Regions from separate parts of the Streptomyces sp. ITFR-16 genome, predicted to be linked through region 1. Evidence: riboswitches for the same ligand, from Rfam matches in the RefSeq annotation. Region 1 holds a riboswitch; each other region holds the start of a gene.

The links. A riboswitch is a leader RNA that binds a small molecule or an ion and turns the genes downstream of it on or off. The one in region 1 is predicted to bind cobalamin.
Region 2: linked by a shared signal. The riboswitch ahead of RLT58_RS34045 (prenyltransferase/squalene oxidase repeat-containing protein) and the one ahead of RLT58_RS28040 (cobalamin biosynthesis protein) in region 1 are both predicted to bind cobalamin.
Region 3: linked by a shared signal. The riboswitch ahead of RLT58_RS11605 (ribonucleoside-diphosphate reductase subunit alpha) and the one ahead of RLT58_RS28040 (cobalamin biosynthesis protein) in region 1 are both predicted to bind cobalamin.

Annotation. Positions count from the first base shown of each region.
Region 1 covers NZ_CP134609.1:6,323,547-6,333,154, forward strand. Annotated here, with positions in the region: gene RLT58_RS28025 (putative cobaltochelatase) at 1-1,421, opposite strand, end outside; gene cobN (cobaltochelatase subunit CobN) at 1,558-5,208, opposite strand; gene RLT58_RS28035 (cobyric acid synthase) at 5,229-6,770, opposite strand; gene RLT58_RS28040 (cobalamin biosynthesis protein) at 6,767-7,759, opposite strand; cobalamin riboswitch at 7,904-8,036, opposite strand; gene RLT58_RS28045 (hypothetical protein) at 8,197-8,430, opposite strand; gene RLT58_RS28050 (inorganic phosphate transporter) at 8,444-9,608, opposite strand, start outside.
Region 2 covers NZ_CP134609.1:7,687,444-7,697,051, reverse strand. Annotated here, with positions in the region: gene RLT58_RS34050 (hypothetical protein) at 1-625, opposite strand, end outside; gene RLT58_RS34045 (prenyltransferase/squalene oxidase repeat-containing protein) at 622-3,297, opposite strand; cobalamin riboswitch at 3,504-3,632, opposite strand; cobalamin riboswitch at 3,731-3,808, shown strand; gene RLT58_RS34040 (prenyltransferase/squalene oxidase repeat-containing protein) at 3,931-5,343, shown strand; gene RLT58_RS34035 (YhgE/Pip domain-containing protein) at 5,582-6,868, shown strand; gene RLT58_RS34030 (TetR/AcrR family transcriptional regulator) at 6,856-7,452, opposite strand; gene RLT58_RS34025 (FAD-dependent oxidoreductase) at 7,656-8,813, shown strand; gene RLT58_RS34020 (GNAT family N-acetyltransferase) at 8,856-9,098, opposite strand; gene RLT58_RS34015 (LysR family transcriptional regulator) at 9,189-9,608, opposite strand, start outside.
Region 3 covers NZ_CP134609.1:2,645,972-2,655,579, reverse strand. Annotated here, with positions in the region: gene def (peptide deformylase) at 1-248, shown strand, start outside; gene RLT58_RS11630 (D-Ala-D-Ala carboxypeptidase family metallohydrolase) at 436-1,167, shown strand; gene RLT58_RS11625 (glycoside hydrolase family 20 protein) at 1,215-3,128, opposite strand; gene RLT58_RS11620 (GlxA family transcriptional regulator) at 3,221-4,195, opposite strand; gene RLT58_RS11615 (hypothetical protein) at 4,277-4,489, shown strand; gene RLT58_RS11610 (ribonucleotide-diphosphate reductase subunit beta) at 4,504-5,520, opposite strand; gene RLT58_RS11605 (ribonucleoside-diphosphate reductase subunit alpha) at 5,520-7,946, opposite strand; cobalamin riboswitch at 8,086-8,223, opposite strand; gene RLT58_RS11600 (GNAT family N-acetyltransferase) at 8,276-8,788, opposite strand; gene mctP (monocarboxylate uptake permease MctP) at 8,925-9,608, opposite strand, start outside.

The DNA of each region.
Region 1 (9,608 bases):
ACCACCAGGCCCCGCCCGGACCGCCCCCGCGCCCGCTGATGCGGGGCGGCGGCCTGCACGGTCGCGGCCAGATGCAGCTTGGTCAGCGCGCCCTGCGGCCGCCGGGCCCCGGTCGTCCGCCCGTGCTCGGTACGCGCCCGGGAGCGCCGCCCCGCCGCGCCCTCGCCCAGACCCGGCACGCTGAGCATCTTCGTACGGAACGGCTCACCGGCCCGTACGGGCTGCTGCTCGCCACCGCGCGAGGACTGCCCCTGCACGGGCTCCTGCTCCTTCTCCGTGCCCTGCTCGGGGACGGACTGCGCGGGCGTGTCGTCGTCCCCGCCCTCGCCCTGCGGCGGCGTGTCGGGCCCGTCGCCCTCCGGCGGCCGGCCACCGCCACCGGGCCCGTCCGGGTCCGGATCGTCGTCCTCGCCGCTGTTCTGCTCCAGCGTGTCGTCGAGCTTGTCCTCGTCGAGCCCCGGCGCGTCGAAGGGATTGCGCCGGCGCCGATGGGGGAGCGCGAGCAGGGCCGCCTGCCGGACATCCTCCGCCAGGACATCGGTACGCCCCGCCCAGGCGGCCAGCGCGGTGGCGGTCCGGGCCATCACGATGTCGGCCCGCATCCCGTCGACCTCGAAGGCCGCACAGGTGGCCGCGATCTGCCGCAACGCACCATCGCCGAGCCGTACGTGAGGCAGCAGCGCCCGCGCGGCCACGATCCGCGCCCGCAACGCGTTCTCCTCGTCGGCCCACTGCGCGGCGAACCCGGCCGGATCGTCGTCGTACGCGAGCCGCCGCCGCACCACCTCGACCCGCAGATCGGTCTCCCGCGAGGCGGCGACCTCGACGGTCAGCCCGAACCGGTCGAGCAGCTGAGGCCGCAGCTCGCCCTCCTCGGGATTCATGGTCCCGACGAGCAGGAAGCGGGCGGCATGCCGTACGGAGACGCCCTCGCGCTCCACGTACGAGGCACCCATGGCGGCGGCATCCAGCAGCAGGTCGACCAGATGGTCGTGGAGAAGGTTGACCTCGTCCACGTACAGGATCCCGCGATGCGCGTCAGCGAGCAGCCCCGGCTCGAAGGCCTTCACGCCCTCGGCGAGCGCCCGCTCGATGTCGAGTGCCCCGACGAGCCGGTCCTCGGACGCCCCGACGGGAAGCTCCACGGTCCGCGCGGCCCGCGACACGCCGGATCCGGCCTCGTGGGGCCCATCGGGACACGCCGGATCGGGCGTGTCCGGGGCGCAGGAGAACCGGCACCCCGGGACGACGGACACCTCCGGCATCAGCGCGGCGAGCGCGCGCACGGCGGTGGACTTGGCGGTCCCCTTCTCGCCGCGCACGAGGACGCCGCCGACGGCGGGACTCACCGCGTTGAGCAGCAGCCCGAGCCGGAGGTCGTCCTGACCGACGATGGCGGTGAAGGGATAAGGCGTACTCACAAGACCTCCTTGACGAGGGCACATTCCAGCCCCTCCGGCGATTGAGGAGCGGGGTCCGGGGCGGAGCCCCGGTTCGGGAAGGGGCGGCCAGGGGACAGGCCCGCAGCAGGCGCCCCGCACACCGCGCGCACCGGCCTCACTCCTCCCCCTCCAATTCCCCTTCGAGCTCCAGATACGTGGCCCGCAGCCGCTCCAGCGTCTCCGCATCCGGCTCCGCCCAGAGCCCCCGTTCGGCCGCCTCCAGCAACCGTTCCGAAATCCCGCGCAGCGCCCAGGGATTGGACTTCTTCATGAAGTCCCGGTTGGTCTCGTCGAACACGTACTCCGCCGACAACTTCTCGTACATCCAGTCATCGACCACCCCCGCCGTCGCGTCGTACCCGAACAGGTAGTCCACGGTCGCCGCCATCTCGAAGGCGCCCTTGTACCCGTGCCGCCGCATGGCCGCCATCCACCGGGGATTGACGACCCGCGCCCGGAACACCCGGTGCGTCTCCTCGCCCAGCGTCCGCGTCTTCACCTGGTCCGGCGTCGCCGAATCCCCCACGTACGCCTCGGGCGACTCGCCCGTCAGATGGCGCACCATGGCCACCATGCCACCGTGGTACTGGAAGTAGTCGTCGGCATCGACCAAGTCGTGCTCCCGCGTATCGACGTTCTTCGCCGCCACCGCGATCCGCCGGAACGCCGTCTCCATGTCCCCGCGCGCCGCCCGCCCCTCGAGCCCGCGCCCGTACGCGTAACCGCCCCAGACCGCGTACACCTCGGCCAGATCCGCGTCCGAGCGCCAGTTGCGCGCGTCGATCAGGGGCAGCAGCCCCGCCCCGTACGCCCCCGGCTTCGAGCCGAAGATACGGGCCGTGGCGCGGCGGCGGTCGCCGTGCTCGGCGGTGTCCTCGTCGGCGTGCGCCCGTACGTAGTTGGCGTCGGCCGGCTCGTCCAGCTCCGCCACCGCCCGCACCGCGTCGTCGATCAGCCCCACCACGTGGGGGAACGCGTCCCGGAAGAAGCCGGAGATGCGGACCGTCACATCGATGCGCGGCCGGCCCAGCTCGCTCACCGGCACCACCTCGAAGCCCGTCACCCGGCGCGAGGCGTCGTCCCACACCGGGCGGCAGCCCAGCAGCGCCAGGATCTCCGCGATGTCGTCGCCCTGGGTGCGCATGGCGGAGGTGCCCCACACGGTCAGGCCGACCGACTTCGGATAGGCGCCGGTGTCCGCGAGATACCGGGCGATCAGCGAGTCCGCGAGCGACTGGCCGACCTCCCACGACAGCCGGGACGGAATCGCCTTCGGGTCGACGGAGTAGAAGTTGCGGCCCGTCGGCAGCACGTTGACCAGTCCGCGCGTCGGCGAACCCGAGGGACCCGCCGGGACGAAGCCGCCGTCCAGCGCCTTGAGGATGTGGTCGATCTCGTCCGTCGTGCGGGCCAGCCGGGGCACGACCTCCTCGCAGGCGAAGCCCAGGACGGCGACGGCGTCCGGGAGTTCGGCCCCCAGCACCTCCCGGACCAGGCCCGCCGCGGCGGTCACGTCCCAGCCGCGCGCCTCCATGCCCTCCGCGAGCCGGCGGCACAGCTGCTCCAGCAGGTCGATCGCGTCCGCGCCCGTCCGTGCCGGCCCGTCCACCAGCGCGGTCAGCCCGTCCGGCACCTTCACGGCCGCACCCGGCTCGCCCAGCAGCTCCTTCTCGCTGAGCCCGAAGTGCTCGGCGATCGCCGCCCGCAGACCGGGCAGCGCGTTGGCCGTGCCGCCCCACACCTGCGAGGCGCGCAGCACCGCGAGGACCAGGTTGACCCGGGCCTCGTCGACCGGGCCGCCGCCCAGGATGTGCAGCCCGTCGCGGATCTGGACGTCCTTGATCTCGCAGAGGTAGCCGTCGATGTGCATCACGAACGAGTCGAAGTCGTCGTCGCCCGGCTGCTCGTCCACATGGAGGTCGTGGTGCAGCTCGGCGGCCTTGACCAGGGTCCAGATCTGCGCCCGCACCGAGGGCGCCTTCGTCGGGTCCAGGTCGCTGACGAGCGCGTACTCGTCGAGCAGCTGCTCCAGCTTGGCCAGGTCGCCGTAGGTGTCGGCGCGTGCCATCGGCGGCACCAGGTGGTCCACCACCGTGGCGTGGCCCCGGCGCTTGGCCTGGGTGCCCTCGCCCGGGTCGTTGACGATGAACGGGTAGATCAGCGGGAGTTCGCCGAGCACCGCGTCCGGGCCGCAGCCGGCGGACAGGCCGAGGCCCTTGCCGGGCAGCCACTCCATCGTGCCGTGCTTGCCCATGTGGACGACGGCGTCCGCGCCGAACGTGTTCTCCAGCCAGCGGTAGGTGGCCAGATAGTGGTGGGAGGGCGGCATGTCCGGGTCGTGGTAGATCGCGATCGGGTTCTCGCCGAAGCCGCGCGGCGGCTGGATCAGCACGACGACGTTCCCGAACTGCAGGGAGGCCAGGACGATGTCGTCGCCGTCCACGTACAGCGAGCCCGGCGGCTCGCCCCAGTGCTCCAGCATCGAGTCGCGCAGCGAGGGTTCCAGCTGCGCGAACCACTCCCGGTAGTCCGCCAGCGGCACCCGCGCCGGAGCCGCCGCGAGCTGCTCCTCGGTCAGCCACTCCACGTCGTGGCCACCGGCGTTGATGAGGCGGTGGATGAGCTCGTCACCGTTGTCCGGGTGCCCCTCGACCCCGTAACCGGCGTCGCGCAGGGCGTCCAGGACGCGGACGGCGGATGCGGGCGTGTCCAGGCCGACCGCGTTGCCGACGCGGGAGTGCTTGGTGGGATAGGCGGTGAAGACCAGGGCGAGCTTCTTCTCGGCGTTGGTCTTGTGCTTCAGGACGGCGTGGCGCACGGCGATCCCGGCGACGCGGGCGGCCCGCTCGGGGTCGGCGCGGTACACCGGCACCTCGTCGGGGCCCTGCTCCTTGAAGGAGAACGGGACGGTGACGAGCCGGCCGTCGAACTCCGGGATGGCCACCTGCATCGCCGCGTCCATCGGGGTCAGCGCGGCGTCCGACGCCTCCCAGGCGGCGCGCGAGGAGGTGAGGCAGAGCCCCTGGAGCACCGGCACGTTCAGATCGGCGAGCGCGCCGATGTCCCAGGCCTCGTCGTCGCCCCCGGCGGAGGCGTCCGACGCCCGGGTGCCGCCGGCCGCGAGCACCGTGGCGACCAGGGCGTCGGCCCGGCCGATGAGCTCGTACAGACCGGCGTCCGCCCCGCGCAGCGAACCGCAGTACACGGGCAGGGCGTTGGCGCCGCGCGCCTCGACGGCGTCGCACAGCACGTCGACGAACGAGGTGTTGCCCGAGAGGTGGTGCGCCCGGTAGAAGAGCACGCCCACGGTGGGGCGGCCCTCGACGAACGGCCGGTCGCCGTGCGGGCCCCACTCGGGCATCTTCTGCGGCTCGGCGAAGCCGTGCCCGGTCAGCAGGACGGTGTCGGACAGGAAGCGGGACAGCTCGACCAGGTTGCCGGGGCCGCCCTCCACCAGATAGCGCAGGGCCTCGGCGACGACACCGGCGGGTACGGACGACTCGGCCATCAGCTCCGCGTCCGGCACGGCCTCGCCGCCGAGCAGCACGGTCGGGATGCCGGCCGCCTTGAGCGCGGCCAGCCCGTCCTCCCAGGCGCGCTTGCCGCCCAGCAGACGGACGACGGCGACGGAGGAGCCCTCGATCAGCTCGGGCAGTTCCCCGGTCACGTCGATACGGGTCGGGTTGCCGATCCGGAAGGGCGCGCCCGAGGCGCGGGCGGCCAGCAGGTCCGTGTCGGCCGTCGACAACAGCAGCACGGTGCTCAGCGGGGCGTTCGACGGGGCGTTCATGCGGGTGCTCCAGGTGCTCCGGGGGCGATGAAGGGAAGTCCTGCCGGTGCGCCCGACTCGATGAGTCGCCACAGCGCATCGGTGTCCGCGTGTTCTTCGATGAGGTCGCCGAGCCGGTCGAGCTGTTCCTCGCGCAGCTGGGCGAAGCAGGTGTCGGGGGCGGGGACGAAGCGCCGGCCGGCGGCCCGCGCGATCTCGGCCAGGAAGCGGCGGCGGAACGCGTCGCTCTCCAGCGAGCCGTGCCAGTGGGTGCCCCACACGGAACCGGACCGGCAGCCGTCGAGGCGGCCGCCCTGTCCGTCGGTGAGGAAGGGTTCGCCGCCGCGCACGTCGGCGACGCCGTGGTGGATCTCGTACCCCTCGACCGGGGCGCCGAGCGCCTCGCCGACCGGCCGGGCGAGGGTCTTCTCGCGGTCGAACCGGACGCGCACGGGCAGCAGTCCGAGCCCGTCGACCCGCCCGGCGCGCGACTCCACCTCGTCCTCGATGTGTTCGCCGAGGATCTGGTAGCCGCCGCAGATCCCGAGGACCGGGCGGCCCTCGGCGGCGCGCCGCAGCAGGGCGTCGGCGAGTCCGCGCTCGCGCAGCCAGGCCAGCGCCTTCACGGTGCCCCGGGTGCCGGGCACGACGACGAGGTCGGCGTCGGTCAGCTCCTCGGCGCGGTCCACGAACCGCACGACGACGCCGGGTTCGGCGGCGAGCGCGTCCACGTCGGTGAAGTTGGACATCAGCGGCACGGCGCACACGGCGACGCGCAGGACGTCCTCGCCGTGCGGCGGGGCGACGACCGACTCCCGTACGGCGCCGCGCAGCGAGACCCGCAGCCCGTCCTCCTCGTCGATCCCGAGGCCGTGGGCGAACGGCAGTACGCCGTACGTCGGCCGTCCGGTGAGGCCGAGCAGCATGTCGAGGCCGGGCTCCAGCAGCGAGACGTCGCCCCGGAACTTGTTGACCAGATAGCCGGCCACCAGCGACTGGTCCTCGGCCGACAGCAGCGCCGTCGTGCCGAAGAACGAGGCGAAGACCCCGCCCCGGTCGATGTCGCCGACGACCACCACCGGGAAGCGTGCCGCCCGTGCGATGCCCATGTTCACGATGTCCGTGCGCCGGAGATTGATCTCGGCCGGACTGCCCGCCCCCTCGCAGATCACCGCGTCATACGTGCCCCGAAGCTGCTCCAGGCAGTCCACGACGGTGGAAAGAAGCTGTTCCTGCCGCCCGCCGTGGTAGCCGCGGGCGCTCATCTCGCCGACCGCGCGCCCCATCAGGACGACCTGGCTGGAGCGGTCGCCGCCGGGCTTGAGGAGCACCGGGTTCATCAGGGCGGTCGGCTCCACCCGGGCGGCCTGGGCCTGCATGGCCTGGGCGCGGCCGATCTCGGCGCCCTCGCGGGTGACGAAGGAGTTCAGCGACATGTTCTGCGCCTTGAAGGGCGCGACCTTCACGCCCCGGCGCACCAGCCAGCGGCAGATGCCCGCCGTGACGACGCTCTTGCCCGCGTCCGATGTGGTGCCGGCCACCAGCAGCCCACCGCTCATACCGCTCTCCGTCCTGGGACCTGTGCATCTGGGGTACGGGTGAGGCGGCGGGCGGCGAGTCCCGCACCGAGGCGGGCCGCCACGCTGACGCCGAGGGCGAGCGCGCCGACCCGGCGCGAGAGGCGTACGGCCCGTTCGATGTCGGCGGTCTCCACCGCCCGGCCCGTCCCGCCGTTGAGGACGGGGCGGTGCTCGACCCGGCCGCCGTAGGCGAGAGTCCCGCCCAGGCGTACGCCGAGCGCGCCGGCGAACGAGGCTTCCACCGGGCCCGCGTTGGGGCTGGGGTGCTTGGCCGCGTCGGCCCGCCAGGCCCGGACCGCCTCCCGTGGCCGTCCCCCGGCGGCCACGGCGAGCAGGGCCGTCAGCCGGGCGCCCGGCCAGCCCGCGAGGTCGTCGAGGCGGGCCGAGGCCCAGCCGTAGCGCAGATGGCGGGGCGACCGGTGGCCGACCATCGCGTCGAGCGTGTTGACGGCGCGGAAGCCGACGAGCCCGGGGACGCCGCCGAGCGCGCCCCAGACCAGGGCGCCGACCACGGCGTCCGAGGTGTTCTCGGCGACGGACTCCACGACGGCGCGGGCGATCTGTGGCCCGTCCAGGGACTGCGGGTCGCGGCCGCACAGGTGCGGCAGCCGCTCCCGGGCGAGTTCGACGTCCCCGGCGGCGAGCGCGCCGCCGATGGCGCGGGCCTCGCGCCCCAGGGACGTACCGCCGACGACGGACCAGGTGGCGGCGGCGGTCAGCGCGACGGAGGCGGCGGGGTGGCGCCGCAGGGCGCGGGCGGCCAGCGCGGCGCCCCCGGCGGCGCCTCCGGCGCAGAGCAGGGTGTGCAGCGCGCCCCACCCGCGGTGGTCGCGCCACAGCCGGCGTTCGACGCCCGCCGCGGCCCGCCCGAAGGCGGCGACCGGGTGCCCCCTGCGGGGGTCACCGAGCAGCAGATCGCCGATCAGACCGGCCGTGGCGCCGTACGCGAAAATGCGATCGGCACGCACGGTTCAGCCGGCCGTCGCGCCTCGGAGGACCTTCGTACGGGCAACTGCTGGCGGGAAGGGCACAGGGACGGACGCACGGCGGCCGGGCATGGCGATATGTCCTCACTCAGGGTCCGCGCCCTGGTTCGACGTGACCGGCGACGAGAGTCTCCTGGCTTCCGGATCCGCAGTTCCCCCGGTCTTCCAGTCCGCTCGCGCGAACCGTGACTTCCGGTGGTGGGGGACTGCTCCCCGGTGACAGTGGCGGGACCGCGCCGGATTCGCACCGGCTTCCTCTGCTGTCGCCGTAATGGCTCCGGCAGTCCACCACGCTCCGCGAACACCCGTCAACCTGCCGTTGACCTGCGACGGCGCAGTGTGCGTAGACACACATCGGGCCGGACACACACGCGGTGTGTCCGGCCCGACGGGGAGGAGCGGGGAGAGGCCGGCGGGCCTCAGGCGACGATCAGATAGATGCCGTACGCGACCGCCGCGGCGCACAGCCCGAAGCAGACGTACGCGCCCGCGCGGGCCATCAGGAGCGACCCGCCCGGCTGTCCGCCCTCCGTGGCGGGTCCGGGCTGCTTGGAGAGTCCGACGATGCCGAGGGTGAAGAGGCCCACCAGGCCGACGGTGGCGACGAGAGAGACGCCGAAGACGGTGCCGAGGGCTGCCCAGTCGATGTGCATGTGTCCTTCGTCCTTACACCGTGGCCGGTCGGGCCGGGTCGGTCACAGGGGCGGCGGGGGCCGGGATGGTGGCCGTGAGGTCGTGGGCCTGCGCCTGGGCCGCCGCGGTGGGCGGCGGGCTGACGGCCGCGATGGCGGTGGTGACGACGCCCGCGGGTTCCGCGTCCGGTGCGACGTCCCCGTGGCCGACCGGCTTGCGGCGGGAGAGCACCCAGATCGCGCCGGAGCCCGCGATCAGCAGCGCCGCGACGACCACGACGCCCCAGGTGCCCTGCTTGGTGAGGAACTCGGCTCCCGCGCCGACCAGTCCGGCGGCCGGCAGGGTCAGGCCCCAGGCGACGAACATCCGGGTGGCGGTGGACCAGCGGACCACGCCCCCCTTGCGTCCGAGGCCCGCGCCCATCACGGCGCCGGAGCAGGACTGGGTGGTGGAGAGGGAGAAGCCGAGGTGCGAGGAGGCCAGGATGACGGTCGCCGCGCTGGTCTGGGCGGCGAAGCCCTGCGGCGGCTTCAGCTCGGTCAGGCCGCTGCCCATGGTGCGGATGATGCGCCAGCCGCCGAGGTAGGTGCCGAGTGCGATGGCGAGGCCGGCGCAGACGATGACCCAGACCGGCGGGTTGGAGCCGGGGGCGAGGACACCGCCGGTGACCAGGGCGAGCGTGATGATGCCCATGGTCTTCTGCGCGTCGTTGGTGCCGTGGGCGAGGGAGACCAGGCCGGCCGAGGCGATCTGCCCGGCACGGTAGCCCTTGGCGGTCGCCTTCTCCTGGGCGCCGCCCGTGACTTTCCCGCCGATCCGGTACGTGAGCCGGGTGGCCAGCAGCGCGGCGAGACCGGCGACGACCGGGGCGGCGACGGCGGGGAGCAGCACCTTGGTGACGACGGTGCCGCCGTCGACCGACGACCAGCCGGCGGACATCACCGCGGCGCCGATCAGGCCGCCGAACAGTGCGTGGGAGGAACTGGACGGGAGGCCGACCAGCCAGGTCAGGAGGTTCCACAGGATCGCGCCGACGAGCGCGGCGAAGATGACCTCGGTTCTGAGGCCGTCCTCGTTGATGATCCCGCCGGAGATCGTCTTGGCGACCTCCACCGACAGGAACGCGCCGACGAGGTTGAGAACGGCGGACATGGCGACCGCTGTCTTGGGTTTGAGTGCGCCGGTCGAGATGGTGGTG
Region 2 (9,608 bases), 1.4 Mb from region 1:
GGGGGCCGGTGTCGGTGCCCGGTGGCAGCTCGGGGGCGCGCTCGGTCGAGGCGGGCTTGCCCGCGTTGCCCTGCGCCCGGGTGTTGTGGGCGCGCAGCTGGTCCGGGGTGAGCGTGGGCCGGCCCTCGGTGCCGCCGATGTCGGTGCCGCCGAAGATCCACAGGTCGACGCTGCCCGGCTTCGGGCGGTAGAGCATGGCCCCGAGCTGGCTGTACTCCCAGGAATTGGCGCCCGGGTCGGCGTGCCAGTAGGACCAGTACGCGGAGGCGGGCGGCGTCAGGACGCAGTCGTCCTGCTGAGGGGTGGGGTACTGCTTGCCGCCCCGGTGGCCGCTGTAGCCGATCCGGCAGATGAACGCCGGGCCGTCGTGCCCGGTGCCGGTGGTGCGCCAGCCGCCCTGGTTGAGGAGTTCGTACCCGGTGGTGGGTGTGGTGCCGCAGGAGCGGTAGACGGGGCCGCCCCAGTGGCTGAAGTCGACCGCGAGCACGACGCCGGAGGTGGTGGTGCACCGGCCCATCGGCTGCGGATCGGCCGCCGCCGAGGAGGCGTTGGCCGTCAGCGCGGCAGCGGACAGCAGAAGGGCGGCCGCCGCTCGGACGGCCCTGCGCCATGCCGGGATGCTCATGCCCGCTCCCCTGCGGCGGCCCGGCGACGGCCCATGACGACCACGCGCCATCCGGCGCCGACGAGCAGGGCGGCGAAACCGGCGAGGGCGACGGCCTGCACACCGGTCGAGGCCAGTGCCCCTCCGCCGGAGCCGCCCGTGCCGGTGTCGGCGATGCCGCCCGTGCCGCCCGTCGAGTCGTCGGGGGTGACGATCTGCGGGGTGGAGGCGCCGGGGCTCGGGGTGGGCTGGGGTGCGGTGCCGGTGAGGCTGCGCTCCAGCGTGCCGAACGAGATGCCGGTCGCCCCGCCCACCGCCTGGGTGGAGGCGCGCAGATCCGATCCGCGCTGGCCTTCCTTCGCCACGTTGAACCCGCCGTCGCCGTTCTGCTGGCCGGCGAGGAACTTACGGGCCTTGGCGATCTCTGCGTCGTAGCGCTCGGCGTCCAGGGAGAGCCCCTGGACCGCGAGGGCGGCGGAGTTGACCGAGTCACCGGCTGCCCCGGGGAAGCCCCCGTCGGGCAGTTGCTTGCCCGCGATCCAGCCGAGCGCCTTGTCGACGGCCCGGTCCGCCTTCTCGCCGCCGGCGAGGTCCAGGGCCATCGCGGCGATGGCGGTGGAGTCGACGTCGGAGTCGCCCGTGGCGGGGATCAGGCTGGGCCAGGCACCGCTGCCGTGCTGGAGGCTCTCCAGGTACGCGATCGGGTCCTGGGCCGCCTTCTTCTCACCGGCTCTCAGCTGGGCCATGACCGCCAGCGACTGGGAGAAGACGGAAGGGGCGTAGGTGTAGGCGCCCTTGGCGGCGCAGCTGCGGTCCGGCGCCTTGCTCGGCGCGGCGCACACGGCCGCATCGAGTCCGGCGACGAGGTCCTTGCCGCCGAAGGCGCGGGGGTCGCGGCCCACGGCCTCGGCCAGCAGGGCGGCCTTGCCGATGGACCCGCCGAGCGCGTACTCGGTGCCGGTCCCGGTCCAGTCCTGGAGGGTTCTTCCTTCGCCGTCCTTGCCGCCCTTGTCGAGGAAGTCGACGATCCCGCGCAGCTTGTCGTTGTTCAGGCCGGTCGCCGCGAGCGCGTAGGCACCGTCGATGGTGAGGCCGAAGTCCGCGTGGCCCGAGCCGGTCCCCGCGACGTAGTACTGCCCCTGCTTCAGGTTGGCCGCGCTGGTGAGGTAGGCGACGCCCTTCTTCAGGTCGGGGCCTTCGCCGGCGGGGCGGGTCGGGGCGGTGGTGGGCGGCTTCGTCGTGGGCGGCCCGGTGGTGGGCGGGTCGGTCGGCCCGGACTCCTTCACCGTCAGGCGGACGAGGTCGGTCCCGGCGCCGGCGAGGACGGCGGGCGAGGTCGCGTACAGCGCCGGGTCGGTGGCGTCCTGCTCGAAGCCGAAGCCGCCGCCGTCCAGTTGCTCGCGCGAGAGCCAGGAGACGGCCGCGTCGGCCTGCGCGGTGTCGCCGAGTGCGCGCAGCGCCTGGGCGGCGTACGCGGTGGCGTGGACGCTGCCGGTGGCGGAACCGGTGTAGCCGGCGAAGGAACCGTTCTCGCTCTGTGCCTTCTTCAGGTACGTACGGGCCTTGGCGACGGCCGCGTCCCGGCCGCCGGCCTCCTTCAGGGCGAGCGCCACGAGACCGGTGGTGGCGGGGTCGCCGTCGCAGTACTCGTCGGGGCCGATCAGGATGCCGGTGACCCCGCCGTCGTCGCACTGGAGCTGGGTCAGCCGCTCGACGGCCGCGGCCGGGGGGACGGCGTCGGCGCGGAGCAGGGCCAGGACGGCGAGCGCCTGGCCGTCGCCGTAGGAGGCGTTGCGGAAGTCGCCCGGGGCGGTGCAGCCGGAGGTCGTCGGGCCGGTGGTGCAGACGTTGTCCACGAGGCCGGCGATCAGGTCGTGGCCGCCGAAGTGGCGCGGGTCGCCCTCCGTGGCCTCGGCCACCAGGGCGAGGCGGGCGGCGGCGGTCGCGTCCGGTGCCTGGCCCGCGCCCGAGGGGTAGGCGTAGTCGTCGGCGTGGGCGGCGAGGAAGGCGGTGACCTTGTCGAGGGTACCGCCGTGGCCGCCGGTGGCGGCGAGTGCGTAGGCCGCCTCGGTGGTCAGCAGGTAGTTGGGGGTGTCGGCGCCGTCGTCGACAACGCGTTCGCCGTCCTTGAGCGCGCTGTCGACCCAGGCCGAGGCGGCGGCGAGGTCGATCGCCCCCGGCGCGACGGTGGGGGTGTTCCCGGGGTCGGGGGTCCCCGTGCCGCCCTGGGCCCGCACCTCGTCCGGGGTGAAGGCCGGTTTGCCGGTGGTTCCGCCGATGTCGGTGCCGCCGAACACCCAGGCGTCGACATCGCCGTCCTTGGGCTTGCGGTCCATGGCCCCGTACTGGCTGTAGGTCCACTTGTTCTGGCCCGGCGAGGCGATCCAGTAGGACCAGTAGGCGGTGGCGGGCGGGGTGAGGACGCAGGATTCCTGGGCCGTCGTCGGGTACTGCGTGCCGGAGCCGAGGCCGATACGGCAGATGAAGGCGGGGCCGTCGTGCTGGGTGCCCTCGGTGGTGAACCCGGCCTCGTGGAGGAGTTCGTACCCGGTCGTCGGTGTCGTGTCGCAGCCGCGCTCGACCTTGCCGCCGAAGGGACCGAAGTCGACGGCGACGATCGCGCCCCTGCTGGCCGTGCAGTCCCCGAGGGGGTCGGCCGAGGCGGGGGTGACGGTGACGAGTGTCACGCACATGGCAAGCAGCAGGAACGCCGCGGATATCAGGGCCAGGAACGCACGGGCCCCCGCCTGTCGGTCTCTTCGCTGTGCCGTTGCGGTCCCCACCGCGGCCCCCTCGTCCTGGCGCCGCGAGGACAGGAACGTGGCAGAGGCGCCCGCACCCCAGAGGTCACCACGGGGTGGAGCTGTCGACCACGCCGTAGTCCGCGACGGCGTTTCTCGCTGCAGATCAGGGCCCAGGTAATCCGGCTCGCCCGGCGGATGCCGGGCCTACGGTTGCGGGTCAGCGCCGGATTTCGACCGGCTTCCCCTGGAACCTCGTGCTTATCAGGCGGATTGGAGCACGGTGCCGCACACGGCGTCAAGACGACGTGTGGCAGCGCGCGGAGGGCGGCGCGGGGGCTGCTGGCAGGACCGCACGGCCTGGGGTAGCGTCCTGGGCTGCCACATGGGGGAACCCGGTGAGAGGCCGGGGCTGACGCGCAACGGTGTGGAGCGGCGGGGACCGCTCCGAGCCCGAATGCCCATGGCGGCGGTGCACCACAGGAAGCCGGTCCACGCGTTCGGGCGGCGGCCCCTGCCACTGCTGCCCTGCCTTCGAGGCGGGACGCGGGGCCCGGCCGGCGCCCCTCATCACAGGAGCAGGCCATGCCCCGTACCCTCATCCCGACCCGTCTCGCCCTCACGGCGACCGTCTCCCTCGGGGCGCTCTGTCTGAGCGTCCTGCCGGCCGCGGCGACCGCCACGCCGGCCCAGATCGCCACCTCGAAGACGAACGGTGTCGCATACCTCAAGTCCCTTCAGGCGGCGGACGGTTCGTACGCCGGAGCGGGACTCTCCAACGAGTGGGCGTTCAGCGCGCTCGCCTCCGCCGGTACGGCGGCCGTCGACGTCACACCGGGCGGCGACGCCACGAAGAACGCGAGATCCGTCTACCGCGGTCTGCTCGCCACGGCGGGCTGGCCCTCGGCGACACCGGTGGTGACCGACTACGAACGCGCCACCCTCAACGCGTACGCGGCCGGCATCGACCCGGCCCGGGTCTCCGCCTCCCGCAACCTGATCGGCGACATCTACGGCTACTGGCAGACGGCGGAGCCGGGCTACTTCGGCCCTTCGGCCAACTTCAACGGCACCGTCTTCGCCGCGCTCGCCCTGGGCGGCGCGAAGACCCAGGCCGGAGCGCAGCGCATACCCCAGGCGCTGCGCTCCGCGCTGATCACCCGCATCCGCGCCAACCAGCACAACGACGGCGGCTGGAACTACAGCAAGGCCGAGGGCGACGCGGGCCAGCTCGGCAGCACGAGCGACATCGACATGACCGGTGCCGCGATGGCGGCGCTCTGCGTCTCCGGCGTGCCGAACACGGACACCGACATCACGCAGGCCAAGGCGTTCCTCAAGAGCAAACTGGTGCCCACGAGCGGCGCGTTCAACGCCATGTTCGGCGTCAACACCGACTCCAACGGCTGGGCCGTGTCCGGCCTGAACGCCTGTGGCATCAACCCGCAGACGGGCGACTTCCTGACCTCGGCGGGCAAGACCCCCGTCGACTTCCTGATCGCCCAGCAGTTCAACCCCGGCGGCGGATTCAAGTACCTGCCGAGCGACACCTCGCCGTCCGCCTACGCCTCCATCGACGGGCTGCGTGCGGTCGCGGGAGGGGGCTTCACCGCCACTCCCCCGGCGCCCGCCACCAGCGGCGCGCCGCAGTGGGTGGCGCAGTCCGCGTTCACGCCCGGCACCGCCACCAAGCTGGCCCTCACCGTGGACGACGGCACGGGCGGCCTGAAGGTGTGCTCCGTCTCCTTCACCCCGACCGGGACGACGACCACGCTCGGCGCGGTCCTCGACGCGGCGACGACGGCGGCGACCCCGTCGGGCTGTGTCAGCGGGGTGACGCCCTCCTCGGGCACCGGCACGATCACGGCCCTCAACGGCAAGGCCAACAGCGGGTCGAACACCTGGAAGGTCGGCGTGGACGGCTCGGCCTTCGCCGGCGCCGCCCGGAACAAGGTCATCAACGCGGGCGACACGATCGCCCTGCGCTGGGGCGCCTGACCTCGGCGTTCCCGTGCGGCGGCCGGCCCGCAGCGAGGCCGGCCGCCGCGCGGGGCGGTGCGTGCGCACCACGACATGACCTGCCGTCAAAGTGTCGTAACCTTCCGTTCCGTCGTGCTCGCTCTATGGTCGTGATGCGTCCGCAGGCGGTGCCTGCGGCAGCCCAGGGAACGAGGGAACCGTCCGCTTCCGTGGGCCCTTCAGCGACCGCATCGCCGTCACGAGCCCGTGGAGTGGTATGGCTACCGAGATCCCCGCCCGCGTCCCCGGCCCGCCGGCCTCCGCCGGCCGAGTGCTGCGCCGGTGGAAGATCTGGCTCGCTCCGGGCCTGCTCAGCATCCTGGTCACCCTGGTGCTGTCGCTGCTCTACATGGGCGGCATCCTCACGCCGGCCCGCAGCCTGGACCAGTTGCCGATCGCTCTGGTGAACGCGGACACCGGCGCTCCGCTGCCGGGCCAGCGGGAGAACCTGGGCACCCAGGTCAGCGCGGCGGTCGTCGCCTCCACCCCCGGCAAGCAGGTGCGGTGGCACCGGGTGAGCCGGGCGGAGGCGCAGCAGAAGCTGGCGGCGGGCAAGGTGTTCGGCGCGCTGGAGATCCCCGGCGACTTCACCGCGTCGGTGGGGCGGCTGACGACGGCCCGGGCGACGGTCCGGCCGACGATGACGGTGCTGACCAACCCGGGCGCGGGCAGCCTCGGTTCCTCCCTTGCGGCCCAGATCGCCCAGAAGGCCGCCCAGCAGTCGTCGCTGTCGATCGGGAAGCAGCTGACGAAGTCGGCCACGGCCGCCGGGGCGAACGCCACGACGCGTCTTCTCCTCACCGACCCGGTGGCGGTGAGCACGCGGGTGGGGCATCCGATCGGGGAACACACCGGTCTGGGGCTGAGCGCTTTCTACTACACGCTGCTGCTGGTGCTCGCCGGGTTCCTGAGCGCCAACATCGTGCACACCGGTGTCGACACCTCCCTCGGCTACGCGGACACCGAGATCGGCCCCTGGCACACCCGGCGCCCGACCCTGCCGATCGACCGGACGCAGACACTGCTGCTGAAGATGGTCATGACCGCGGGACTGACGGTGCTGACCACCACGGCGCTCATGGTGGCGACCATCACCGTCCTGGGGATGGACGCACCCCATGTGGTGCAGCTGTGGCTGTTCTCGTACTGCGCGTGCCTCGCGGTCGGTCTGGGTGTCCAGGCGATCAACGCCGCGTTCGGCAGCGTCGGGCAGCTCGTGGCCATGTTCGTGTTCATCGCGCTGGCGCTGCCGTCGTCCGGTGCCACGGTGCCGCTGGAGGCCGTGCCGTCGTTCTACCGGTTCCTGGCCGCCTTCGAACCCATGCGCCAGCTCGCCGCCGGTGTCAGGGCGATCCTGTACTTCGACGCCCAGGCGGACGCGGGGCTCACCCGGGGCTGGATCATGGTGGCGATCGGCTTCGTGGCGGCGCTCGTGTTCGGCTTCGCGATGACGCGCTACTACGACCGCAAGGGTCTGGACCGGCTGGTCCCTCAGCCGGGGTGACCCTGCGCCCGGCCGCCGTCCCACCCGTGTTCGAGCAGATCGAAGGCGACGTCGACGGCGTGCCCGGCGTCTGCGGCGTCGTGGGCCAGGGCGGAACTCTCCAGGGCGAACCGCGCCAGGGCGGCGCAGCGCGGATCGTCGGCCGGGGCGCCGATGTCCGCGGCGATCGCCCGGGCAAGGGCGTCCTGGTGGCGCATCCACATGCGGTGCGCGTAGTCGCTGAGCGCCGGGGTGCCGGTCACCAGGTCGAGGAAGTCGCGGTAGGCGGGGTCGGAGCCGGCCGAGCGGACACGGGCGCGCTTGACCTGGGCGCACAGGGCCTGGGGGATCGTCGTGCCGGGGGCGCGGTCGCGGACGGCCGCGACGAGCCCGGCCTCCTGGTCGGCCTCCTCGTCGAAGACGAGCGCCTCCTTGCCGGGGAAGTGCTTGAGCAGCGTGGTGGTGGAGACGTCGGCCGCCTCGGCGACGTCGTGCAGGGTCACGGCGTCGTATCCGTGTGCGCAGAAGAGCCGCAGAGCGGCGTCCGCGAGCGCCTTGCGCGTGGCGGCCTTCTTGCGTTCCCGCCGTCCGATCGGTGTCGTCATTCTTTTATCGTACACAAGGGTGCCTGATCCCAAAAGTTGTACCGTTGCACTTTTTTGGTCGTTGTGCTTCTGTGGCTACGGGAGGACCCGCCGCGAAGCCGGGGGATTCCGCCGGTACGCACCGGCCCGGCGCCCTCGACGGCGTCGCCGTTCTCCTCTTCCCCCGCCCACTCTCAGCTCGACGTACGACCACGGAGGTCGCCGTGAACCGCATCCCCCACCCCATATCCGCCGCCCGTATCGCCGTCATCGGCGCCGGACCCGGCGGCCTCGTCTGCGCCCGTGTCCTCCAGCGCCACGGCCTCGACGTCACCGTCTACGAACTCGACGCATCCCCGACCGCCCGCGCCCAGGGCGGCACCCTCGACATGCACCCCGACACCGGTCAGCACGCCCTGCGCGCCGCCGGGCTGTGGGACGCCTTCGCCGCGCTGGCCCGGCCCGAGGGCGAGCAGTGGCGCCTGGTCGGACGCGACGGGCGGATCATGTTCGACTCCGCCCCGCCGGAGGACGGCCGGGGCCGCCCGGAGATCGACCGCGGCCGGCTGCGCGGTCTCCTCCTCGGCTCGCTCACCCCCGGCACGGTCCGGTGGGGTCACAAGCTGGACCGCGCGGAACCGCTCGGCGACGGCCGCCACCGTCTGTACTTCGCCGACGGCAGCACCGCCGGCACCGACCTGGTCATCGGCGCCGACGGCGCCTGGTCACGCGTCCGCCGGCTGGTGTCGGACGCGATGCCCGTCTACACCGGCGTCACCTTCGTCGAGACCGGACTCGACGACGCCGACACCCGCCACCCCGAACTGGCCGCCCTCACCGGCAACGGCACGATGATGGCGCTCGACGACAACCTCGGCATCGTCGCCCAGCGCAACAGCGGCGGCCACATCCGCGTCTACCTCGGCCTGCGCACCCCCGAGGACTGGCACCGGCGGGCTGGCATCGACCCGGCCGACCCCGACGCCGTCCGCGACGCACTCCTGGAGCGCTTCACCGGCTGGGACGCGGCGCTGCGCGCCTACCTCACCACCACCGACACCGGCTACACCGACCGACCGCTGTTCGCGCTGCCCGTCCCCCACACCTGGGAGCGCACCGCCGGGGTCACCCTGCTCGGCGACGCCGCCCATCTGATGTCGCCGCTCTCCGGCATGGGCGCCAATCTCGCCATGCGCGACGGCGCCGACCTCGCACAGGCCCTCCTGGACCACGCGGACGTCGACGAGGCCGTCACCGCCTACGAGAAGATCCTGCTGCCCCGCTCCGCCGAGGCGGCCGAGGGCGCGGCCGGCGCCCTGGACGGCACCTTCGCCCCGGACGGCGCCGCACAGACCCTGGCCCATATGACCGCCCACCACTGACCCGCCTCCAGACGTCGCACCCGGCACACGGCCCACCGGCGCCTACAGCGCGCGCCGGTAACGGACTTCGGGCACCGACACCCCGTCGTACTCCTCCGTCCGCACGGCTCCATCGGCGGCGTAGCCGGCCTTCTCGTAGAAGCGGCGGGCCCTGGTGTTGGCGTCGAGGACCCACAGCAGCATCAGGTCGAAACGCCGGGCGCGCGCATGCGCGTGGACCGCTTCCAGCAGGGCGCGGCCGATTCCGGTACCAATGAGGGAGGGGCCGGCGTACAACGCGTACAGCCTCCGCGTCGGCCCGGGTCATCGCTCTCACTGTGGACATCCCGGCACCCTGGAGGACCCCCCTGGACCGGTGGCGGTGGCGTGCGTCGGTCACTCGTCCTCCAGCGCCGCCACCCGCCGCTTCAGGGCTCCGATCAGCGTGGTGATCTGACGACGAGCCCGGTGGTGGCCGAGCGCCGCGACGCCGATGTGCCGGGCCGGGGCCGGTGGACCGACCGGGACGGTCCGCAGGCCGGGTATCTCCGGTGTCAGCGCGATGGACGGGATCAGCGAGATACCCAGGCCCGCGGCGACCAGTGAACGGGCGAAGAAGTAGTCGCTCGTCGTGCCGCGCACCTCCGGGACGAAACCGGCCTGCTCGGCGTAACGGCGGAGGTAGGCCTCGGTCTTCAGACAGCCGAGCACCCAGGGCTCGCCCGCCAGCTCGGCGAGGTCGAGCACCTCGCGCCCGGCCAGGGGGTGCCGCGCGCCCAGGACGACGTGCAGGGGGTCGTCCATGAGCGGGGTCCA
Region 3 (9,608 bases), 3.7 Mb from region 1:
GCCTCTCGGTCCCGACGGCGTACGCCTCGCTGGCCCGCCCGGACTACGCGGTGGTGCGCGGCCAGGACGCCAAGGGCAACCCGGTCAAGGTGCGCGGCAGCGGCTACTTCGCCCGCTGCCTCCAGCACGAGACGGACCACCTGTACGGCTACCTGTACATCGACCGCCTCTCCAAGCGCGACCGCAAGGACGCGCTGCGGCAGATGGCGGAGAACACCCCGCGCTACGAGACCGTCCCGAACGACTGATCCCGCCGCACGCGCGACCGCGCGGGCCCGTCCCGGTACGCCGGCCCGGGCCCGCGCGGCGTTTCCGGGGACGATTCCGTACATTGGCTCCCGGTGTCCAACTGCTGTTTCTACACGCGTAGTTGACGCGCGTCGACTCGTCCGCCAGGCTCGTGCACCACAACCTTCACAGCGGTAGGGAGCCCTCATGCTCAGACGTTCCGCACGACTGCTGCTCGGCCTTGTCATGACCATGGCATTCGCCTTGGGCGGGGTCGTGGTCACCGCCGGCGCGGCCCAGGCCGACGGCTGCTACACCTGGACCCGCACCCTGTCCCCGGGCGCCACCGGCAACGATGTCGTCCAGCTCCAGATCCGGGTGGCCGGCTACCCCGGCTACAACTCCGTACTCGCCATCGACGGCTCGTACGGCCCGGCCACCACCGCCGCCGTCAAGCGCTTCCAGGCCGCCTACGGGCTGGCCGCCGACGGTGTCGCGGGGCCCGCCACCCAGGCCAAGCTGTACGCCCTCCAGGACAACGACTGCACCCCGGCGCACTTCACCTACGCCGAACTCAACCGGTGCAACAGCACCTGGGCGGGTGGTGCCGTCGCGGCGGGCACGGCGAAGGCCAACGCGCTGAGCACCATGTGGAAGCTGGAGGCGCTGCGCCACGCGCTCGGTGACCACCCGATCACCATCAACAGCGGCTTCCGCTCCACGTCCTGCAACAGCGCGGTCGGCGGCGCCTCCAACAGCCGCCATCTGTACGGGGACGCGGCCGACCTGGGCGGGATCGCCTTCTGCACCCTGGCCAAGGAGGCCCGCTACCACGGGTTCAACGGGATCCTCGGCCCGGGCTACCCGGACCACAACGACCACGTCCACGTGAACCAGGGCCCCAGCCACTTCTGGTCGGCGCCCAACTGCGGTATCTGAAGCCGCGCGTGGGGCCCGTCGGCGGACGGGCCCCACGCGTGCGGGGCTCAGGCGGACTTCGCCGCCAGGCGCGTCCCGCCCGTCGTCTGCACCGCGGCCCCGTCCGGGGACCGCTCCGTCAGACCGAGCTGCGAGACGGCGTTGCGCACGACCAGGCCGCCGGGACCGGACTCCAGCTGCCAGCGCTGGGTGCGGGCGCCCGCCGAGCAGGTGCCGAGCGACAGCTCCGCACCCACCTCCAGCGGGGCGCCCAGGTACTTCTTCCCGCGCACCACGTCCAGGCACAGACCGCTCGTGGCGGACGCCACCGTGTAGTAGCCGTCGGCGGTCGCGGTCAGCCTCCAGGCGGCCGTCCGGTCCCGGGCCAGCGCCACTCCGGCGTCCGCGCCGGGCGCCAGCGCCTTCGCGCCCGCCGTCAGCCGGTACGTACCGTCGGCCAGCGGGGCGCGGTCGGTGTTCTCCCAGCCCGGGGCGTGCCCGATGCGCCGGGCCAGGGCCTCGAAACCGGCGTACGTGCCACTGGGTTCCGGGCCGCCCCAGGTGGCCTGGGCCAGGAAGCGCAGCGGCATGAATGCCTTCGCCTCGACCTCGTTCTCGGTCTCGGCCGCCGCGCTGTCCGGCCACAGGCTGATCTTGGCGCCGGTCAGGTTCGCCGCCCCGGCCGGCAGCGTCTGGCCCTCGAAGGACAGCGGCGTCCAGCCGCTCTCGTACAGCGTGCGGGTGTCCATCGTGAAGCCGCCGCGCACCAGGTAGAGGGAGTACGCCGAGTTCATCACCGGGCGGCCCTCGGCCAGCAGCTCGGAGGGCTGCTGGATGGTGCCGCCGCCGAGCCAGTGCTCGACGGTGATGTCGCGGTCCAGGGGGACGAGGCCGTTGTGGCCGACCAGCCCGTCGTTCCAGATCCGCAGTGACCGCCCGCCGGCCTTCACATGGGTGTTGACCTCGTTGATGAAGTCGACGAAGAGGTCGTCCGGGGTGGCCGAGGCGCCGAACTTCGCGGTCGCGGCCGCCTGGAGCTGCGGGTAGTCCGGGTAGGAGGAGCCGAGCATGTACTCGTCGGCACCCATGTGCCAGGTGCGGGTGTCCCACACCTTCAGGGCCTCGTCCACCAGCGAGGTGTAGTACGTCAGCGCCTCGGGCCGCGAGATGTCCAGCCGGGGCGGGGAGGCGATGCCGTCCTTGTCCTTGAGCTGGAGCTCGGGGTGGTTCTCCAGATAGGTGTCCATGTGGCCGGGGGAGTTGATCTCCGGCACCAGGTCGATGTGGTACTTCTTCGCCAGCGCGGCCAGGGCGCGGACCTGCGGCTTGGTGTAGTAGCCCCAGAACGCGGACTTCGGGTCGGTGTCGCTCCTGACCTTCGCCTCGATCCAGAGCTGGTTGAGCTTCTGGGATGCCATGTCCTTCATCAGCCGCTCGAACCAGGGCAGCGAGACATGGATGTAGCAGGCGCAGACCCCGACCCCGCGCTCGCGGTACGCGGGCACGTCGGTCGCCGAGCCGCGCGCGGCCCGCCCGTCGTCGTTCAGCAGCTGGAGCACCGTGCGCGAGCCGTAGAAGACCCCCGCCGAGGTCGCCGCGGTGACCGTGACCCGGTCGCCGACCTCCAGCCGGTAGCCCTCCGCGCCCAGCGCGCCCTTCAGCGAGGCGTCCTGGCGCAGCACGATGTCACCGGCCCGGGCCCGGCCGCGTGACACCGGGGCGCCGCCCGACAGTTCGCCCGCGAACCGGGCCGCGTCGGCCGCCGTGCGCCGCTCCCGTACCCCGTCCAGCACGATCCTGGCCCGGTCGGTGAGCGTGAACTCGCCCTCGGCGGGCCGCCACTGCCGCAGCGAGGGCAGCACCTCGGGCGGCGGTCCCGGCGGCGCCTCCCGGGCCGATGCGCTCTGCAGGGGCAGCGCGGTGGCGGCGAGCGCGGCCACCACGGCCCCGATGATCCTTCGTCGTGCCGTCCGGATGTCCATGCCGGTGACCCTGACGCGCGCGGGGCGGCCCGGTCCATGGACAGACGCGGGAATCGGTTGGACGAATGATCCGATGTCCGATCTCCGGCCGATCAGGCGACTTCGGTCAGATCGGACGGGCCCCGGAAGGTCCTGCGGTACGCGTTCGGCGTGGTGCCCAACGAGCGTACGAACTGGTGGCGCAGGGCCGCCGCATTGCCGAAGCCCGCCTGACCGGCGATCGTGTCCATTGTTTCATCGGAGGTCTCCAGCAGATGCTGGGCCAGCAGCACCCGCTGCCGCAGCAGCCAGCGGTACGGGGTGGTGCCCGTCTCCTGCTGGAAGCGGCGGGCGAAGGTGCGCGGCGACATGTGCGCCTGGGCGGCCAGCTGCTCGACGGTCATCTCGCGGTCGAGGTGGCGCTCCATCCAGGCGAGGGTGTCGCCGACCGTGTCGCAGCGGGTGCGCGGCAGCGGGCGCTGGATGTACTGCGCCTGCCCGCCGTCGCGGTGCGGGGGCACCACCATGCGGCGCGCGATGGTGTTGGCGGCGGCCGGTCCGTACGCCTGGCGGACCAGATGCAGGCATGCGTCGATGCCCGCGGCCGTCCCCGCCGAGCTGATGACCGGGCCCTCGTCCACGTACAGCACGTCCGGCTCCACCTTGGCCTTCGGGAAGCGGCGGGCCAGCTCCGCGGCGTGGCGCCAGTGCGTGGTGCAGCGCCGGCCGTCCAGCAGGCCGGCCGCGCCCAGCACGTACGCCCCCGAGCAGACGCTGAGCACCCGCGCGCCCCGGTCGACGGCCCGGCGCAGCGCGTCCAGGACCTCCTCGGGGTACTCCCGGTCCATGAAGTGGCTGCCGGCCGGTACGGCGATGAGATCGGCCTCTTCGAGCCGGTCGAGGCCGTACGGCGTGCTGATGGTGAAACCGGCGTGGGTCCGCAGCTGCGGGCCCTCGGCGGAGACCACGGCAAAATCGTGCACGGGCAGGCCCTCGTCGCTGCGGTCGAGTCCGAAGACCTCGCACAGGACGCCGAGTTCGAAGGGGTGGACCTCGTCGAGGAGAAGGGCGGCGACATTCTTCAGCATGCCACCAGTGTGGCAGTAATTCGATGCTCTATGACAGTCCTGCCACTGATGCGACCGGCCGGAAGCGACGACAGTAGAGCCATGAACACATTCATGAACTACCTGGGCATTTCCGCTGTTTTCGCTCTCGTGCTGCTGCCGGCGCTCGTCGGCGCCGCCCGGGAACGCCGCATCGACCGCCTGCTCCGGGAGGCGGAACGGGCCCGGAGTGCCGAGCCGCCGGAAACGGCGGACGCCGCACGGCCGGTGGGGGCCGCACGGCGTCCGTACGTCAGGAGCTGGGCGCGGATCTAGCCGGTCCGGGCGGTCTAGAACTCGTCGTCGAAGCCGACCGTGCCCTCGACGGCCACCTGGTAGGCGGACGGGCGGCGCTCGAAGAAGTTCGTCAGCTCCTGGACGCCCTGGAGCTCCATGAACGAGAACGGGTTCTCGGAGCCGTACACCGCGGGGAAGCCCAGCCGGGTGAGCCGCTGGTCGGCGACGCACTCCAGGTACGCGCGCATCGACTCGGTGTTCATGCCGGGCAGCCCGTCGCCGCACAGGTCGCGGCCGAACTGAAGCTCCGCCTCGACGGCCTCCTTCAGCATGTCGGTGACCTGCTGTTCGAGGGCGTCGTCGAAGAGGTCGGGCTCCTCCTTGCGGACGGTGTCCACGACCTCGAACGCGAAGTTCATGTGCATGGTCTCGTCGCGGAAGACCCAGTTGGTCCCCGTGGCGAGGCCGTGCAGCAGCCCGCGCGAGCGGAACCAGTACACGTACGCGAAGGCGCCGTAGAAGAACAGCCCCTCGATGCACGCCGCGAAGCAGATCAGGTTCAGCAGGAAGCGGCGGCGGTCGGCCTTCGTCTCCAGCCGGTCGATCTTCTCGACCGAGTCCATCCAGCGGAAGCAGAACTGCGCCTTCTCGCGGATCGACGGGATCTCCTCGACCGCGTCGAAGGCGGCCGCCCGGTCGTCCGGGTCGGGCAGGTAGGTGTCCAGCAGCGTCAGATAGAACTGGACGTGCACGGCCTCCTCGAAGAGCTGCCGCGACAGGTACAGCCGCGCCTCGGGGGAGTTGATGTGCTTGTACAGCGTCAGCACGAGGTTGTTGGAGACGATCGAGTCACCGGTCGCGAAGAACGCCACCAGCCGCCCGATCAGGTGCTGTTCGGCGGGCGACATCTTGGCGAGGTCCGCCACGTCGGAGTGGAGGTCGACCTCCTCCACGTGCCAGGTGTTCTTGATCGCGTCCCGGTAGCGCTCGTAGAAGTCCGGGTAGCGCATGGGACGCAGGGTCAGTTCGAAGCCCGGGTCGAGCAGGTTCTTGTCTTCGTTGGAGCTCATTACTGGCAGGCCTCGCAGGACTCGGGGTTTTCGAGGGAGCAGGCGATCGCGTCCGCGTCGGGCGCGCCGGCCTGCTGTACGGGAATGGGGGCGGCGGCCGCCGTCTGGCCGGACGCGGCACGCGCGATCCGGGTCGCGGGGCGGGAGCGCAGGTAGTACGTCGTCTTCAGCCCCTGCTTCCAGGCGTACGCGTACATCGAGGAGAGCTTGCCGATCGTCGGCGTCTCCAGGAACAGGTTGAGCGACTGGCTCTGGTCGAGGAACGGCGTACGGGCCGCCGCCATGTCGATCAGGCCGCGCTGCGGGATCTCCCACGCCGTGCGGTACAGCGCCCGCACGTCCTCGGGGATCCAGGCGAATCCCTGCACCGAGCCGCTCGCCTCGCGCAGCGCCTCGCGGGTCCGCGCGTCCCATACGCCGAGCCGCTTCAGCTCGTCGACCAGATAGCCGTTGACCTGGAGGAACTCACCGCTGAGCGTCTCGCGCTTGAAGAGGTTGGAGACCTGCGGCTCGATGCACTCGTACACACCCGCGATGGAGGCGATCGTCGCCGTCGGCGCGATGGCCAGCAGCAGCGAGTTGCGCATCCCGGTCTTCGCGACCCGGGCGCGCAGGGCGTCCCAGCGCTCCGGCCAGCTCAGCTCGGTGGCGTAGTGGTCGGGGTGCAGCACACCCCGGGCGGCACGCGTCTCGGACCAGGCGGGGAGGGGACCCGACCGCTCGGCGAGATCGCAGGACGCCTCGTAGGCGGCCAGCATGATGCGCTCGGAGATCTTCGTGGAGAGCGCGCGGGCCTCGGGGGAGTCGAACGGCAGCCGCAGCTGGAAGAAGACGTCCTGGAGGCCCATCGCGCCCAGACCCACCGGCCGCCAGCGGGCGTTGGACCGGCCGGCCTGCTCGGTCGGGTAGAAGTTGATGTCCACCACGCGGTCGAGGAAGGTCACGGCCGTACGGACGGTGGCGTCCAGGCGCTCCCAGTCGATCGTGCCGTCGGCGACGAACGCGCCGAGGTTGACCGAACCGAGGTTGCAGACGGCCGTCTCGCCGTCGTCGGTGACCTCCAGGATCTCCGTGCACAGGTTGGACGAGTGCACGACGCGGCCCGGCTCGGCGGTCTGGTTCGCGGTCCGGTTGGAGGCGTCCTTGAACGTCATCCAGCCCTGGCCGGTCTGCGCGAGGGTCCGCATCATCCGGCCGTAGAGCTCACGCGCCGGCATGGTCTTGCGGGCGAGGCCCTTGGCCTCGGCGGCCCGGTAGGCGGCGTCGAACGCGTCGCCCCACAGGTCGACCAGCTCGGGCACGTCGGCCGGGGAGAACAGCGACCAGGTCCCGTCCGCGTCGACCCGGCGCATGAACTCGTCCGGGATCCAGTGCGCCAGGTTGAGGTTGTGCGTGCGCCGCTGGTCCTCACCCGTGTTGTCGCGCAGTTCGAGGAACTCCTCGATGTCCGCGTGCCACGTCTCCAGGTAGACGGCGGCGGCGCCCTTGCGCCGGCCGCCCTGGTTGACGGCGGCGACCGAGGCGTCGAGCGTCTTCAGGAACGGCACGATGCCGTTGGAGTGGCCGTTGGTGCCGCGGATCAGCGAACCGCGGGCACGGATGCGGGAGTACGAGAGGCCGATGCCGCCGGCGTGCTTGGAGAGCCGCGCGACCTGGTGGTAGCGGTCGTAGATCGAGTCCAGCTCGTCCAGCGGCGAGTCCAGCAGATAGCAGGAGGACATCTGCGGGTGGCGGGTGCCGGAGTTGAAGAGCGTGGGGGAGGAGGGCAGGTAGTCCAGCCGGCTCATCAGCCCGTACAGCGCGGCGACCTCGCCGAGCGCGCGCTCGGATTCGTCCTCCGCGAGCCCGGCGGCGACCCGCAGCATGAAGTGCTGCGGGGTCTCGATGACCTGGCGGGTGTGCGGGTGGCGCAGCAGATAGCGGCTGTGCAGGGTGCGCAGGCCGAAGTAGCCGAAGCGGTCGTCGGCGCCGTCCGCGAGCGACTGCCCGATCAGCGCGTCCAGGGCCTGCGCGTGGAGCGTCACGAACGCGGCGGTGCGGTCCGCGATCAGGCCCTCACGGTGTCCGACGGCGACCGAGGCGGAGAACGACGTCGCGCCCTGCCCGGCCGCCTCGTCCGCGATGGTGCGGGTGAGGAGACGGGCGGCGAGCCGGGAGTACGCGGGGTCCTCGGAGATCAGGCCCGCGGCGGCCTCGGTGGCCAGCGAACACAGCTCGGCCTCGTCCGACCGGGCGTTGCGGCCGCGCAGGGCTGCGGCGGCGACGCGTCCGGGGTCGGTGTCGGGCAGATCGGCGGTGAGGTCGGTCAGGGTCCGCAGCAGTGCGGTGCCCGGTCCGTCCTTCGCGGGTCCGGCGGACCGGACCGCTTCGGCCTCGGCTGCTTCGGACTCGGCCGCTGAAACCGGATCGGCTGGCGCGATGGTCACGTGGTGCTCTCCCTCGCTCGGCTCGGGGCCGGCGGGGAGCGGGGGCAGCCGGGCGGAGCGGGACCCGGGCAGGGCAGCACTCCGTGCGGCGTCCACCGGCCCATCCGCGAGGCCCGGACGTCTGGGCATCCGGTTCGGTCGAGCCGGATGCGCTGTCGGCAGGTCCTCGGACTGACGGGTGCACAAAAGCACACCGAATACACCGTTGCGGGACAGTTCCGGATTCGCACCGGATTTCCCTGCGGCGACAGCGAGCACGAGCATACATGTGGGGGCCGCCGGATGCGGCAGCCCCCACATGTTGTGTCGTACGAGATCTCAGTGCGCGCTCACACCAGGGGCCGGAGCTCCAGGCGGTACGTCAGCAGCTTCAGGTCCTCGATCGGATTCCAGTCCCTCTCGGGGGTCCGGACGAAGCCGAGGCGCCCGTAGATTCTATGGGCACCGTGCATCGCCGGCTGCGTCGACAGGACGATCCCGGTGACGCCCGGGGTGGCTCGTGCGCGCTCGATACAGGCCCGTACCAGCGCCTCACCCGCTCCCGCTCCCCGGGCCTCGCGGGAGACCGCCAGCATCCGGAATTCGGCTTCGTCGGGCGCGGCGATGTCGCACCAGGGGTTGCCCGGCGGGGCGTAGGTCACCCCGCCCAGGACGCGGCCCCGCGTGTCGGCCGCCACCAGCACCTCGGCCTCGGCGGCCCGGCGGGGGACATCGCGCAGCTTCACCAGATACGGGTCGTCGGCGCCGAAGTCGAGGAGGCCGTCCCCGAGATAGGCCTCGGCGGTGATCTCGCCGAGGACCGTGTGCTCGGCGGGCTCGACCGGCCGGATCGTTATGTCCATGGGCGGAAGTCTGCCGCACGCCCGGGCCGGGCCCGCAAGCGATTTGCGCCGGCACTCCGAGCGCTTGGACGCGCGGACGGGCCGCCGCGCCCCCTCCGCGCGTGCGGAGGGGGCGCGACGGCCCGTCGCGGTGCCGTCAGTGGCCGCCCGGCGCACCCGCCGTGGCCGGCGGGAGCTCCGTCTGCACGCCCGGGTCGCCCGCGTCCGCGGTGTAGTCGCCCGGAGCGGTCTCGTCGACCCCGGCGGGCGCCTTCACGGCGTTCAGGACGAAGGTCAGGACCACGGTGACCACGATGTTCAGCACGAAGGCCGTCAGGCCGATGTAGCCGATCTCGCCGAGGCCCGGGATCTCCTTGGAGGACCCGCCGAAGTGCTTCTGGGTGGGGCTCGCGACCCCGTAGGCGGCGGCCGTCCCGTAGATCATGCCGACCGCCCAGCCGGCGAGCAGCGCCCAGCGGTGGAACCAGCGGGTGAACAGGCCGCCGACCAGGGCAGGCATCGTCTGGAGGATCCAGATCCCGCCGAGCAGCTGGAAGTTGATCGCGACCGTCTTGTCCATGGTGAGGACGAAGGCGAGCGCGCCGACCTTCACCAGCAGCGAGACCAGCTTGGAGACCTTGGTCTCCTGGGCGGGCGTCGCGTCGGGCTTCAGGAAGTCCTTGTAGATGTTGCGGGTGAACAGGTTCGCCGCGGCAATCGACATGATCGCGGCCGGCACCAGCGCGCCGATGCCGATGGCGGCGAAGGCCACCCCCGCGAACCAGTCGGGGAACATGTTCTCGAACAGCTGCGGGATGGCCAGCTGGCCGTTGTCCACCTT